2 regions of the Nonomuraea sp. NPDC048881 genome follow, and region 2 is predicted to be linked to the other one. Evidence: predicted binding sites of a transcription regulator. Region 2 holds the regulator's gene; the other holds the start of a gene.
What was found. The regulator HrcA, encoded in region 2, represses chaperone genes, less so after heat shock. The targets are predictions, from matches to a motif close to TTGGCACTCTCNNNNNGAGAGTGCCAA.
Positions count from the first base shown of each region.

Region 1: the regulator HrcA is predicted to act here: its motif matches at 4,616-4,642, upstream of groL (chaperonin GroEL).

Region 1 is NZ_JBEZGC010000020.1:32,200-39,182, reverse strand. Features, by position in the region: gene AB0C33_RS42390 (AAA family ATPase) at 1-1,469, shown strand, start outside; gene AB0C33_RS42385 (YbhB/YbcL family Raf kinase inhibitor-like protein) at 1,532-2,062, shown strand; gene AB0C33_RS42380 (hypothetical protein) at 2,164-2,724, opposite strand; gene groL (chaperonin GroEL) at 2,877-4,505, opposite strand; gene AB0C33_RS42370 (cold-shock protein) at 4,850-5,050, opposite strand; gene AB0C33_RS42365 (MoaD/ThiS family protein) at 5,294-5,569, opposite strand; gene thrC (threonine synthase) at 5,595-6,827, opposite strand; SAM riboswitch class I at 6,841-6,981, opposite strand.
Region 2 is NZ_JBEZGC010000007.1:133,796-140,778, reverse strand. Features, by position in the region: gene AB0C33_RS25555 (16S rRNA (uracil(1498)-N(3))-methyltransferase) at 1-530, opposite strand, end outside; gene dnaJ (molecular chaperone DnaJ) at 540-1,682, opposite strand; gene hrcA (heat-inducible transcriptional repressor HrcA) at 1,694-2,707, opposite strand; gene AB0C33_RS25540 (hypothetical protein) at 2,864-3,691, shown strand; gene AB0C33_RS25535 (DUF3097 domain-containing protein) at 3,709-4,518, shown strand; gene AB0C33_RS25530 (DUF4870 domain-containing protein) at 4,515-5,174, shown strand; gene hemW (radical SAM family heme chaperone HemW) at 5,167-6,384, opposite strand; gene AB0C33_RS25520 (styrene monooxygenase/indole monooxygenase family protein) at 6,440-6,983, shown strand, end outside.

The sequences.
Region 1 (6,983 bases), on a different contig from region 2:
CCATCCAGCCCGACCAGGACGAGATCGTCCGCGCGACGCTGGCCCAGACCGTGTGCGTCCAGGGCGCTCCCGGCACCGGGAAGACCGCCGTGGGCCTCCACCGGGCCGCGTACCTGCTGTTCACCCACCGCGAGCGGCTGGCCAGGTCGGGCGTGATGATCGTGGGCCCGAACCGGGCGTTTTTGTCCTACATCTCCTCCGTCCTGCCCGCGCTGGGCGAGGTCAAGGTCGACCAGACCACCGTGGCCGGGCTGCTCGGCGAGCACGCCGCCGAGGAGGACCCGATGGTCTCCGCGGTCAAGGGCGACGCCCGGATGGCCGCGGTGCTCGAACGGGCGCTGTGGATGCACATCGTCAAGCCCGAGGACGGCCTGGTGTTCACCAAGGGCGCCTACCGCTACCGGGTCGCCGACCACGAGGTGCGCGAGATGGTGGCCTCCCTGCGCGGCACCACCCGCTACTCGCCGGGGCGGGCCGCGCTGGCCCAGCGCCTGGCCCACCAGGTGCTCGTCCGGATGGAGCAGCGCGGCGAGTCGCCCGACGACCGGGTCCAGGACGCGGTGGCCAGGTCGAGGCCGGTCAAGCAGCTCGTCGACGCGGTGTGGCCGAAACTGACGCCGGAACAGGTCCTGCACCGCCTGTTGTCCGATCCGGAATTCCTCACAAAAGCTGCCAAAACTGATTTGTCGCCTGACGAGCAGGAAATGCTGCTTTGGCGGAAGCCTTATCGGAGCTGGAAGTCCGCCAAATGGTCGGCCGCCGACGCCGCGCTCCTCGACGAGCTGCGCGACCTCATGGAGCGCACCCCGTCCCTCGGCCACCTCGTCGTGGACGAGGCGCAGGACCTGTCCGAGATGCAGCTGCGGGCGCTCGGCCGGCGCTGCCGCAACGGCTCGGCCACCGTGCTCGGCGACCTGGCCCAGGGCACCACGCCGTGGTCCACCACCTCGTGGGAGACCGTGCTGAAGCACCTCGGCCAGGACGAGGGCGAGGTGACCGAGCTGACGCTCGGCTTCCGCGTGCCGCGCGAGGTGCTCGACTACGCGGCCCGCCTGCTGCCCTCGATCGCCCCCGCGCTGGCCGCCCCGCGGTCGCTGCGTCCGGGCGCCGGCTCGCTCACGGTCCGGCCGGGCGCCACGGTCGCCGAGGCCGCCCGGGAGGTCCTGGCCAGGGAGGGCTCGATCGGGGTCATCGTCCCCGACGCGATGGTGGCGGCGGTCTCCGAGTCGCTGTCCGGCCTGCCGCACGCGGTGCTCGACCCCGACGCGACGCAGGAGCACCGCCTGCTGATCGTGCCCGCCACGCTCGCCAAGGGCCTGGAGTACGACCACGTGATCGTCGTGGAGCCGGCCGCCATCGTCGAGGCCGAGCCCCGCGGCCTGGCCCGCCTGTACGTGGTCCTGACCCGCGCGGTCACCTCGCTCACGGTGCTGCACGACAGGCCGCTCCCGGCGCAGCTCGGAACCTGACGGAGGGCGGGCACGGCCGCTTCTAGGATGGCCTGAAGGAGCTGTCAACCTAGGAGGATGCCGTGCCCGCACCGCTTCCGCATGAACACCTGCCCCCGGTCCCCGCGCTCGTGGTGGAGAGCGACGACATCCGCGACGGCGAGCGGCTGAACGACCTCCACGTCTTCGACGACTGGGGGATGACCGGCGGGAACGTCTCGCCCCAGCTGCGCTGGTCGGGCGCGCCCGAGGGCACCCGCGGCTACGCCGTCACCTGCCACGACCCCGACGCCCCCACCGGCAGCGGCTTCTGGCACTGGGTGCTGTTCGACCTGCCCGGCGAGACCACGGAGCTGCCCAGGGGCGCGGGCACCGGCCCCGACTTCAAGGGCCTGCCCGCCGGCGCGGTCCACGCCCGCAACGACTACGGCACCAAGGACTACGGCGGCGCCGCTCCCCCGCCCGGCGCCCCTCACCGCTACGTCTTCACGGTGCACGCGCTCGGGGTCGACGAGCTGGGCGTCGGCGGCGACGCGAGCCCGGCCGTGGTCGGCTTCAACATCACCGCCAACACGCTGGCCCGCGGCCACATCGTCGCGCACTTCGGCGTCTGAGACCGGCACAACACCGCGGCGAAGGCGCCCCGTTCGCGTTCGGGGCGCCTTCGCCGTGGTGCCGCGTCGGGTTCCGTACGCCCGGCGCCACCAGACGGGGTTCAGTCGCCCTGCACCAGCTCGTCCGCGAACGTGAAGTCCCCGGGGGCGTTGGACGACAGGTCCTCGCTCTCGCCGCCCGACTCGCCCTCGAAGGCGTCCGAGACGTCCTCACGCTCGCCCGACATGTCCTGCCCCTCCTCCGAGACGTCCTCGCGCTCGCCGGACATGTCCTGACCCTCCTCCGAGACGTCCTCGCGCTCGCCGGACATGTCCACGCCCTCCTCCGAGGCGTCCCCGCGCTCGTCGGACCTCTCATCGGCCTCGTCCGACGACCGCTCGTCGGCCTGGTCCGACGACCTGTCCTCGGCTTCCTCCGACGACCTGTCCTCGCCCTCCTCCGACATCTCCCCGCGCTCGTCCTGCGACGTCCACCTGGACGGCGAGGCGCAGTAGTCGCGGTCGTACAGTTCCAGGTAGCCCGCGCAGTAGGGCACGTCGACGTACTCCAGGGCCTCGTCCAGGTAACCGTGGTCGTCTGCCTGGGCGGGCATCGTCATGGCGGCCGCGGCGGCCAGCATGACGGCTCCGAGCCCGAGAACGCGCGCGGTGCGGGAATTCATGTAACTACTCCTTTGTGCGGTGAATCGTCACTTCGTTTCGTTACTGTCCGTAGTCAATAACTACTAAACGTGACGGGACCGGACACAACAAAAGGCGGCCGGATCCTTGGAGATCCGAACCGCCTTCTGATGCGTCAGCGACCAGGCGAGGCCTAGAAGTCCATGTCGCCGCCGCCGGGCATGCCGGCCGGAGCAGCAGGGGTCTTCTCGGGCTTCTCGGCGATGACGGCCTCGGTGGTGAGGAAGAGCGCCGCGATGGAGGCGGCGTTCTGCAGCGCGGAGCGCGTCACCTTGGCCGGGTCGATGATCCCGGACTCGAACATGTTGACGTACTCGCCGGAAGCGGCGTTGAGGCCCTCGCCCGGGGTCAGGTTGCGCACCTTCTCCACAACGACGCCGCCCTCAAGACCGGCGTTGACCGCGATCTGCTTGAGGGGCTCCTCAAGAGCCTTCTTCACGATCGCCGCGCCGGTGGCCTCGTCGCCGTTGAGCTCGAGCTTGTCGAACGCCTTGGCGCCGGCCTGCAGCAGCGCCACGCCACCGCCGGGGACGATGCCCTCCTCGACGGCCGCCTTGGCGTTGCGCACGGCGTCCTCGATGCGGTGCTTGCGCTCCTTGAGCTCGACCTCGGTCGCCGCGCCGGCCTTGATGACCGCCACGCCACCGGCCAGCTTGGCCAGGCGCTCCTGCAGCTTCTCACGGTCGTAGTCGGAGTCGGTGCGCTCGATCTCGGCGCGGATCTCGTTGACCCGGCCGGAGATCGCCTCGGCGTCACCGGCGCCGTCGACGATGGTGGTCTCGTCCTTGGTCACCACGACCTTGCGGGCGCGGCCGAGCAGGTCGAGGGTGGCGGTCTCGAGCTTGAGGCCGACCTCCTCGGCGATGACCTGACCGCCGGTCAGGATCGCGATGTCGCCCAGCATGGCCTTGCGGCGGTCGCCGAAGCCCGGGGCCTTGACGGCCACGGAGCGGAACAGGCCGCGGATCTTGTTGACCACCAGGGTCGCCAGGGCCTCGCCGTCGACGTCCTCGGCGATGATCAGCAGCGGCTTGCCGGACTGCACGACCTTGTCGAGCAGCGGCAGCAGGTCCTTGTTGGCCGAGACCTTGCTGTTGACGATCAGGATGTACGGGTCTTCGAGAACGGCCTCCATGCGGTCGGAGTCGGTCACGAAGTACATCGACGTCATGCCCTTGTCGAAGCGCATGCCCTCGGTGAGCTCAAGCTCAAGGCCGAAGGTGTTGCTCTCCTCGACGGTGATGACGCCTTCCTTGCCGACCTTGTCCATCGCCTCGGCGATGAGCGAGCCGATCTCGGGGTCGGCGGCGGAGATGGAGGCGGTGGAGGCGATCTGCTCCTTGGTCTCCACGTCCTTGGCCAGCTTGGAGAGCTCCTCGCTGACCCGCTCGACGGCGGCCTCGATGCCCTTCTTCAGGGCCATCGGGTTGGCGCCGGCGGCCACGTTGCGCAGACCTTCGCGCACCAGAGCCTGGGCGAGCACGGTGGCCGTGGTGGTGCCGTCGCCGGCGACGTCGTCAGTCTTCTTGGCGACTTCCTTGACCAGCTCGGCGCCGATCTTCTCCCACGGGTCCTCGAGCTCGATCTCCTTGGCGATGGAGACGCCGTCGTTGGTGATCGTGGGAGCGCCCCACTTCTTCTCCAGCACGACGTTGCGCCCCTTGGGGCCCAAGGTCACCTTGACGGCGTCGGCGAGCTGGTTCATACCGCGCTCGAGACCGCGCCGGGCGTCCTCGTCAAACGCGATCATCTTGGCTGCCATAAGGCTAGACCTCCCAGATGCAGGGTGGCGTGTCCTGGACCGAGCCGACGCCCGCGACGGCATAGGCCTGCATCTCCGTTCGGCAGACCCCATCGTCTCGATCCGAGTTGTTGGCACTCTGCCACACAGAGTGCCAACGAACTGTTTAGCACTCTACCCTGCCGAGTGCAAGCCACGGGCACCCCACCCCAGCTCATCGGGCAGGTCATCGGGTGCGCCGGTTCGCACGGCGAGCCGCCCCTGAGGCGCGGCCCGCCGTGCGAAGCCGACGGAGGAAACAGTGGCGAGCCCGTACGGACTGCGCTGCCGCACGTCCCGCCTTGGTGCATACCAGCGAGGGTGAATCAGACCGTGCGGACGGACTCCGCCTGCGGCCCCTTCTGGCCCTGCGTGATCTCGAACTCGACGCGCTGTCCCTGTTCGAGAGAGCGGTACCCGTCCATCATGATCGCTGAGTAATGGACGAATACATCCTTACCACCGTCTACCGCGATGAAGCCGTAGCCCTTGTCCGCGTTGAACCACTTGACGGTGCCCTGCGCCACTTCCGACTCCTCTTACTGGGCTCGCAGATCTCGCCCATTCCTTCGCGAGACCCGTAATCGCATGACTTTTGGGAAAATCAGCCAGACGATCGCCCTCGACCATACCTGTGGCACGGGGTTTGGCAACAGAGTCAACCGACAAAACGCTAATTTCATCGAAGGCTGAGTCGTTCGAGGTTGAATTTGGTTCTAAAACAAGAAGGCGCCCACAAGGGGCGCCTTCAAGAGTCGGTGGTCCGGCGGTCAGCCGCCCGCGACGGCGGGGATGATGGAGATCTGAGTGCCTTCAGGGGCGGGAGTGTCCAGGCCCTCGGCGAAACGGACATCCTCATCACCAACGTATACGTTGACAAAACGACGAATCTTGCCCGATTCATCCAGAATTCTCGCGCCGATCCCCGGGTAGTCGGAGTCAAGCCTGGCGAGAACGTCACGAAGAGTCGCCCCTTCGCCACTCACCTCGGCGTTACCCCCGGTGTAAGTGCGCAGAATGGTGGGAATCCGCACAGAAACGCTCATGGTTTTTGTTGCCTTTCCTGGATTGTCAGACAGTCGCGCGGAACGCGTCGAGAGAGGGCCGGATCACGGCGGTGGGCCGCGCGTCGTCGCTGATCGCGTCGAGCGTCTTCAGGCCGTCGCCGGTGTTCAGGACCACCGTCTCGGCCTCGGGGTCGAGCCTGCCCGTCTCGACGAGCTTCTTCAGCACGCCCACCGTGACGCCGCCCGCGGTCTCGGCGAAGATGCCCTCGGTGGAGGCCAGGAGCTTGATGGCGGCGACGATCTCGGGGTCGGTGACGTCCTCGACGCCCCCGCCCGTGCGCCGGGCGATGTCCAGCACGTACGGCCCGTCGGCGGGGTTGCCGATGGCCAGCGACTTGGCGATCGTGTCCGGCTTGACCGGCTGGACGACGTCGTGCCCCGCCTTGTACGCCGTCGAGACCGGCGAGCACCCGGCCGCCTGGGCCCCGAACACCTTGTAGGGGGTGTCCTCGACCAGCCCGAGCGCGATCAGCTCCTTGAACCCCTTGTCGATCTTCGTGAGCTGGGAGCCGGAGGCGATGGGGATGACGATCTGCTCCGGCAGCCGCCAGCCGAGCTGCTCGGCGATCTCGTACGCGAGCGTCTTGGACCCTTCGGCGTAGTAGGGCCGCAGGTTGACGTTGACGAACCCCCACCGCTCGCCCAGCGGGTCGCCGATCAGCTCCGAACAGAACCGGTTGACCTCGTCGTACGTGCCGTCGATGCCGATCAGCCGGCCGCCGAACACCCGGGCCATGGCGATCTTGGCCGCTTCGAGGTCGGCCGGGATGAACACGCACGCGTCGAGGCCGGCCCGCGCGGCGGCGGCGGTGACCGCGCCGGCGAGGTTGCCCGTGGAGGAGCAGGAGAGCGTGTGGAAACCGAAGTTCCTGGCCGCCTCGACGGCGATGGCGACCACCCGGTCCTTGAAGGAGTGGGTGGGGTTGCCCGAGTCGTCCTTCACGAACAGGGACCGGATGCCGAGCGCCTTGCCGAGGTTGCCGGCCTTGACCAGCTTCGTCCAGCCCGGGTTCATGTTGGGCTTGCTCGCCACGTCGGCGGGGACCGGGAGCAGGGAGCGGTAGCGCCAGATGTTGGCGGGGCCGGACTCGATGTCCGCGCGGGTCACCTGGCCGAAGGAGTAGGCCGCTTCGAGCGGCCCGAAACACTCCAGGCAGGCGAAGCTGGGACCCAGGGGGTAGCGCGTGCCGCACTCGCGGCAGGACAGGGCGACGGCAGGACCAAAGTCGAGCGACATGAAGCGAGGCCTTCCCTCATCTTCGCCCGCGGCCACCTTGACCGCGAACCGGAATTGGCACCTTGTCCCGGTCGGCCTCGCCAGGTCGCGAGCACAAGCCGGGAGGGTTGCCGGGGCTTCGCAGGGCCGGTCCCTCCACCCCTCTGGATGAGCAAT
Region 2 (6,983 bases):
AGCGGCTCGGCGGCCTCCTCGTGCAGCACTAGCCCCAGCGCCGCGTCGGCCAGCAGCCCCTCGACCTGGGCGGTGGAGGCGAGCTCGGCCACCTGCGGCAGGTGGAACCGGCGCGCCTGCTTGCCGGCCTCGCGGGCCGTGGCACGCCAGCGGCCCACCGCCTTGGCGATCTTGTCGCCCTTCCACTGCGTGATGCTGCGCGAGGCGGCCCAGGGGACGATCACGTCGACCCCCACCTCGGTCATCATCTCGACGGCCAGCTCGCCCCTGTCACCCTTGGGCAGCCCCTGGACGACCACCAGCCGCCGCGCGGGCGGCTCGACGGTGTAGCGGGCGAGCACGTCGAGCGCGAGTGCGTCCTTGAACACCTCGCGCACCACGCACTCGGCGACGTCGCCCGCGCCGTTGGTCAGGTCGACCCGCTCGCCGGCGCGCAGGCGCCGCACGGAGGCCGCGTGCCGCCCCTCAGGGCCGTCGAGCGTGAGCTCGGCGCCGTTGAGGTCCTCGGCGAGGAACACGGGGACGGTCACGGGTGATCGTCACCTGCCGTTGAAGGCGTCACGCAGGCGGGAGAAAAAACCCTGCTGCCCCGGGGCGAACTTTCCCGGCGGCCGCTCCTCGCCGCGCAGCCTGGACAGCTCGCGCAGCAGGTCCTCCTGCGTCTGGTCGAGCCGCATCGGGGTCTCGACGTTGACATGGATGAGCAGGTCGCCCCTGCCGGACTCGTTGAGCCGCTGCACGCCGCGCCCGTACATGGTGATGACCTGGCCGGACTGGGTGCCGGGGCGCACGTCGATCTCCTCGGAGCCGTCGAGCGTCTCGACGGCGAGGATGGTGCCGAGCGCGGCGGCCGTCATCGGGATCTGGACCGTGCAGTGGAGGTCGTCGCCGCGCCGCTCGAAGATCTCGTGCGCGCGTTCGACGATCTCCAGGAACAGGTCTCCGGGCGGGCCGCCGCCGGGGCCGACCTCGCCCTCGCCGGCGAGCTGGATGTGGGTGCCGTCCTCGACGCCCGCGGGGATGCGGACCTTGATCGTACGGCGGGTGCGCACCCGGCCGTCGCCCGAGCACTCCTGGCAGGGGTGGCGGATGATGCTGCCGAAGCCGCCGCACTGGGGGCACGGCCGCGAGGTCATGACCTGGCCCAGGAACGAACGGGTGACCTGGGAGATCTCGCCGCGCCCGTTGCACATGTCACAGGTGTCGGGGTGGGTGCCGGGGGCCGCGCCGGCGCCGTGGCACACCTCGCACAGCACGGCGGTGTCCACGACCAGCTCGCGGGTGGTGCCGAACGCCGTCTCGCGCAGGTCGAGCTCGACCCGGATGGTGGCGTTGCGGCCCCTCCTGGCGCGCGAGCGCGGCCCGCGGGTGCCGCCCGCGGTGCCGAAGAAGGCGTCCATGATGTCGCTGAAGGGGAAGCCCGCGCCGAAGCCGCCGGCGCCCGCGCCCGCACCCGCGCCGCCGCCGAAGGGGTCGCCGCCCAGGTCGTACATCTGGCGCTTGTTCGGATCGGACAGCACCTCGTAGGCCTGCGTGATCTCCTTGAACCGCTCCTGGGTCTCAGGATCGGGGTTCACGTCGGGGTGCAGCTCGCGGGCGAGGCGGCGGTAGGCCTTCTTGATCTCGTCCTGACTGGCGTCACGGCGCACCCCGAGGGTGGCGTAGTAGTCGCTGTTTGCCACTTATCGACCTCTTAAGATGCAGCCAGGATCTGGCTGACGTAGCGTGCCACCGCGCGTACGGCGCCCATCGTCACGGGGTAGTCCATCCTGGTGGGACCCAGCACGCCGAGCCGGGCCAGTTGGTTGTCGCCAGAACCGTATCCGGTTGCGACGATGGACGTGCCGCGAAGGTAGGGGTTTTCCGAGCCGATGCGCACGGTGAGCGCGGACGGGGTGTCTGTGGATGTCTCGCCGAGCAACCGCATGAGCACGACCTGCTCCTCCAGCGCCTCCAGCACGTCGCGCAGGCCGGTGGCGAAGTCGGCGCCCGCGAGATTGGCCGCGCCGGCGAACACGATCTTCTCGTCATGGCGTTCGACGAGGGTTTCGAGCAGCACCGACAGGATCGTGGCCACGGCGGGCCGGTCCTCGGCGGGCAGCCGCTCGGGCAGGTCGGCGACCAGCTCGGGGACGTTGCTCAGCCCGCAGCCGTCGAGGCAGGAGTTGAGCACCGCGCGCAGATGGGCGATGCGGTCGTCCTCCACCACCTCGGGCAGCTCGATCACGCGCTGCTCGACGCGCCCGGTATTGGTGATCAGCACGAGCATGACCCGCCGCTCGTTGAGCGGGACCAGCTCGACGTGCCTGACCGTGGAACGGGTCAGCGTCGGGTACTGCACGACCGCGACCTGCCTGGTGAGCTGCGCGAGCAGCCGCACGGTGCGGAAGACCACGTCGTCGAGGTCGACCGCGCCGGCGAGGAAGGTCTCGATCGCCCGCCGCTCGGCCCCCGACAGGGGCTTGACCTGCGAGAGCCGGTCGACGAACAGGCGGTAGCCCTTGTCCGTCGGCACGCGGCCCGCGCTGGTGTGCGGCTGGGTGATGTACCCGTCCTCCTCCAGAGCGGCCATGTCGTTCCTGACCGTTGCCGGGGAGACCTTGAGGTTGTGGCGCTCCGCCAGCGCCTTGGAGCCCACCGGTTCGTTGGTGGACACGTAGTCTTCGACAATGGCGCGGAGCACCGCCAGCTTCCGTTCGTCGAGCACGTGCTCACCTCCTGCCTCTGCCTAACAGGGAAACGACAGGTCTAGCACTCCGTGTTCCCGAGTGCCAAGTGTACGGCTCTCGCCCACAAGGTGCGATAACACCAGGTCCCATCCTGTTGCTAGCGACTTACAAGCGACAGGCCTCACACTTGCCGCATGACCGACAATTCCCAGCCCCCGCAGTACGGACCGCCCCAGGGGCAGGGTCCCTACTACGGTCAGCCGAACCAGTACGCCCAGCCCCCGTACCAGCCCCAGCAGCACGGCCAGCCGCCCTACCAGCAGCAACAGCCGCCCGCCCAGTACGGCCCCCCACCCCAGTACGGCCAGCAGAACCAGTACGGCCAGCAGAACCAGTACGCCCACCCCGACCAGTACGGCCCCCACAACCAGTACGGCGGCCAGCCGCAGTTCCCGGCCAGGATCGACGGCAAGGCGATCAAGCCCCGCCTGTGGTGGATCGCCGTCGTGTGGGCCGTGGCCGTCGTGCTCGGCGTCGTGGGCGTGGTCGTGTTCGCCGGCGGCGTGCTGAGCAGCGTCTCGGACATGGCCCCGACGAGCACGTTCGCGTCGGGCGAAAGCGTGAAGGTCGCGATCGACCCCGCCAAGCGCCCGGCCGTCTACATCGCCACCGACACGCGGGTCAACTACCAGTGCGAGATCTCCGGCGGCCCGGCCCAGGCCAGGCTGGTCAAGGTCTCCGGCACCCAGACGCTCAGCGCCGGCGGCACCACCTGGCAGGAGATCCTCGCCGTCAACGCCCCCGCCAAGGGCGACTACCAGCTGACCTGCGCCACGCAGGAGGAGTCGTCAGCCCGCTTCGGCGTGGGCCGTGACGTGCTCTCCGCGGCGGGCGGCCTGTTCGGCGGGGTGGCGGCGCTGTTCCTGTTCCCCGGCGCCGGTCTGCTCATCGGCATCATCGGCACCGTCGTCGTCCTCGTACGGCGCAGCGGCGCGCGTAAGCGCCTTGCGGTCAGCGGGTGATTTGCTACGGTCCCCGTGTGTACGAGGGCGATGTGCTGGCGGGCAATTGGCGGCGGCCGGGCAAGGGCAAGATCCCGAAGGTGCCCGCCGAACTCGACCTGGTCGTGGAGGACGCCGACAGCGGCTTCTGCGGCGCCGTGGTGGCCTGCGACAAGGAGGCCGTCACCCTGGAGGACCGGTTCGGCAAACGCCGCCTGTTCCCGCTGGCGCCGGCCGCGTTCCTGCTGGAGGGCAGGCCCGTGACGCTGGTGCGCCCGGCGGCCGCGGCCCCGGCGGGGCCCAGGCGCAGCGCGTCCGGGTCCATCGCCGTGGAGGGGCTGCGGGCCCGGGTCGCCAAGGAGAGCCGGATCTACGTCGAGGGCGTGCACGACGCCGCGCTCGTGGAGAAGATCTGGGGCCACGACCTGCGGGTCGAGGGTGTCGTGGTCGAGTACCTGGAGGGCGTCGACGACCTGCCCGCCATCGTGGCCGAGTTCGCCCCCGAGCCGGGCCGCAGGCTGGGCGTGCTGGTCGACCATCTGGTGCCGGGGTCGAAGGAGAGCCGGATCGCGGCCCGGATCACCTCGCCGCACGTGCTCGTCGTGGGTCATCCGTACATCGACATCTGGCAGGCGGTCAAACCGTCCGTGCTGCGCATCCCGAGCTGGCCCGACGTGCCGCGCGGGGTGCCGTGGAAGGAGGGCGTGCTCGCCGCACTGGGCTGGCGCATGGAGCCCGCGGACGCCTGGCGGCGCATTCTGGGCGCCGTCTCGTCCTACGCCGACCTGGAGCCGGAGCTGCTCGGCCGGGTCGAGGAACTGATCGACTTCGTTACGGAGGCATCATGAGCCAGGCCCCGCCACCCCCCGACGACTCCACCCCGGACGTCCCGCCCTCTGACGTCCCGCCTTACGACGTGCCGCCTTCTGACGTGCCCCGCGACCAGGGCTCGGGCCCCCAGCTCGGCTACGGGCAGCAGCCGGGTTCCCAGCCCGACTACGGGCGGCAGCCGCCGAGCCGGCCCGGTCCGCAGCCCGGCCCCATGCCCACGCCGCCCCCCTACGTGCCCCCGCCGCCCGGCTACGGCCAGCCCCCCGGCCACGGCCAGGCTCCGGGCTACGGGCAGCAGCCGGGTTACGGCTACCCCGCCGGGCCGTACGTGCCCGGCCGGTTCGGCCCGCGCCGCGGCAGCGACGACACCACGATGGCCATGCTCGCCCACCTGCTCGGCCTGCTGGTCTCGTGGGTCGGCCCGCTGGTCATCTACCTGATGAAGAAGGACGAGTCCCCTTATGTCAGGGACCAGGCGGCCGAGGCGCTGAACTTCCAGATCACGATGTTCATCGGCTACGCGGTGGCGATCGTGCTGTCGATCGTGCTGGTCGGCCTGCTGCTGTTCCCGATCATCTGGATCGTGTCGCTGATCTTCCACGTCCAGGCGGCCATCGCCACCAACCGGGGCGAGAACTACCGCTACCCGTTCGCCATCCGCCTGGTCACATGAGCTCGGTGATCAGGGCGTCGGCCAGCAGCCGCCCCTTGAGGGTGAGCACCATCCGGCCCGCCCTGAACGGCTCGGGCTCCAGCAGCCCGCGCGCCAGCGCGCTCGCCACGGACGTGCGGGCGCCGGGGGCGACCTCGGCGAGCGGGTAGCCGGAGATCAGCCGCAGCTCCAGCATCAGCCGCTCGGCGGCCCGGTCGTCGCCGGTGAGCACCTCGCGCGCGTGCGCGGGCGAGGTGTCCGCCGCCAGGCGCTGGGCGTAGGCGGCCGGGTGCTTGACGTTCCACCAGCGGGTGCCGCCGACGTGGCTGTGGGCGCCGGGGCCGGCGGCCCACCAGTCGCCGCCGGTCCAGTAGAGCAGGTTGTGCCGGCAGCGGGCCTGCTCGGAGGTGGCCCAGTTGGACACCTCGTACCAGGAGAAACCGGCCTCTGCCAGCATCTCCTCGGCGATCAGGTAGCGGTCGGCGGCGACGTCGTCGTCGGGCATCGGCAGCTCGCCGCGCCGGATCCGGGCCGCGAGCCTGGTGCCCTCCTCCACGATCAGCGAGTACGCCGACACGTGGTCGGGCCCGGCCTCGATCGCGGCGGCCAGCGAGGCCCGCCAGTCGTCGTCGGACTCCCCCGGCGTGCTGTAGATCAGGTCGAGGTTGACGTGCTCGAACCCGGCCGCCCGCGCCTCCTGGACGGCCCGCGCCGGACGGCCCGGCGTGTGCCGGCGATCGAGCACCTGGAGCACGTGCTCACGCGCGCTCTGCATGCCGAAGCTGATCCGGTTGAAGCCGCCCTGACGGAGTTTGTCGAGGTAGGCGGGATCGACGGACTCGGGGTTGGCCTCGGTGGTGACCTCCGCCCCCGGCCGCAGCCCGAACTCGGCGTCGATCGCGGCCAGGACGCGCGCCAGGTCCTCGGGCGGCAGCAGCGTGGGCGTGCCGCCGCCGAAGAACACCGTCTCCACGGGCAGGTCGGCGTCGCCGAGCACGCGCCGGGCGAGGCGCACCTCCGCCACGACCGTGTCGGCGTAGTCGCGGTGGGAGGCGCCGGGCCCTAGCTCGGCGGCGGTGTAGGTGTTGAAATCGCAGTAGCCGCAGCGGGTGACGCAGAAGGGCACGTGCACGTAGAAGCCGAACGGGCGCTCGCCGAGCCCGCGCAGCGCGCTGTCGGGCAGCTCGCCGGAGGCGGGCGCCGGATCGCCGTCGGGCAGGGTGGATGGCACGTCATCCAGTGTGCCTGCTCACGGGTGTGCTCCGAGCCATCGAAGGAGGCGGCACATGACGGGCGTGGGAATCGTGGGCGCGGGGATCTCCGGCCTGACGCTGGCCCTGCGACTCCAGCAGCTCGGCGTCGCGACCACGCTCTACAGCGAGGGCGACGCGGCCGACCTGGGCCGCGGGCGGCTGCCGAACACGGTCGGCAGGATGGGCCGCGCGCAGGACCGCGAGCGGGAGCTGGGCAGCCTGCACTTCCTCGACCCCGGCTGCCTGCTGGTCAGCGGCAGGCTCTCGATCAAGGGCGATCCGCCGCTGGAGTTCACCGGCCGCGTGACCGAGCCGTTCCACGGGGTCGACTTCCGGGTGCTGCTGCCGGCGCTCATGGACGACTACACGAGCAGAGGCGGCCGCCTGGTCGTCGATCCCCTCCCGCCGGACGCGGGCCAGGTCGCCCACTGGTCGCGCGACCACGAGCTGATGGTGGTGGCCACCGGGCGGCGCTCGGTGCGCGAGCTGTTCCCGCGGGTTCCGGCCTGGTCTCCGTACGAGGCGCCGCAGCGGATCCTGGCCGCCGGGCTGTTCCACGGGTTCGATCCCGGGCCGG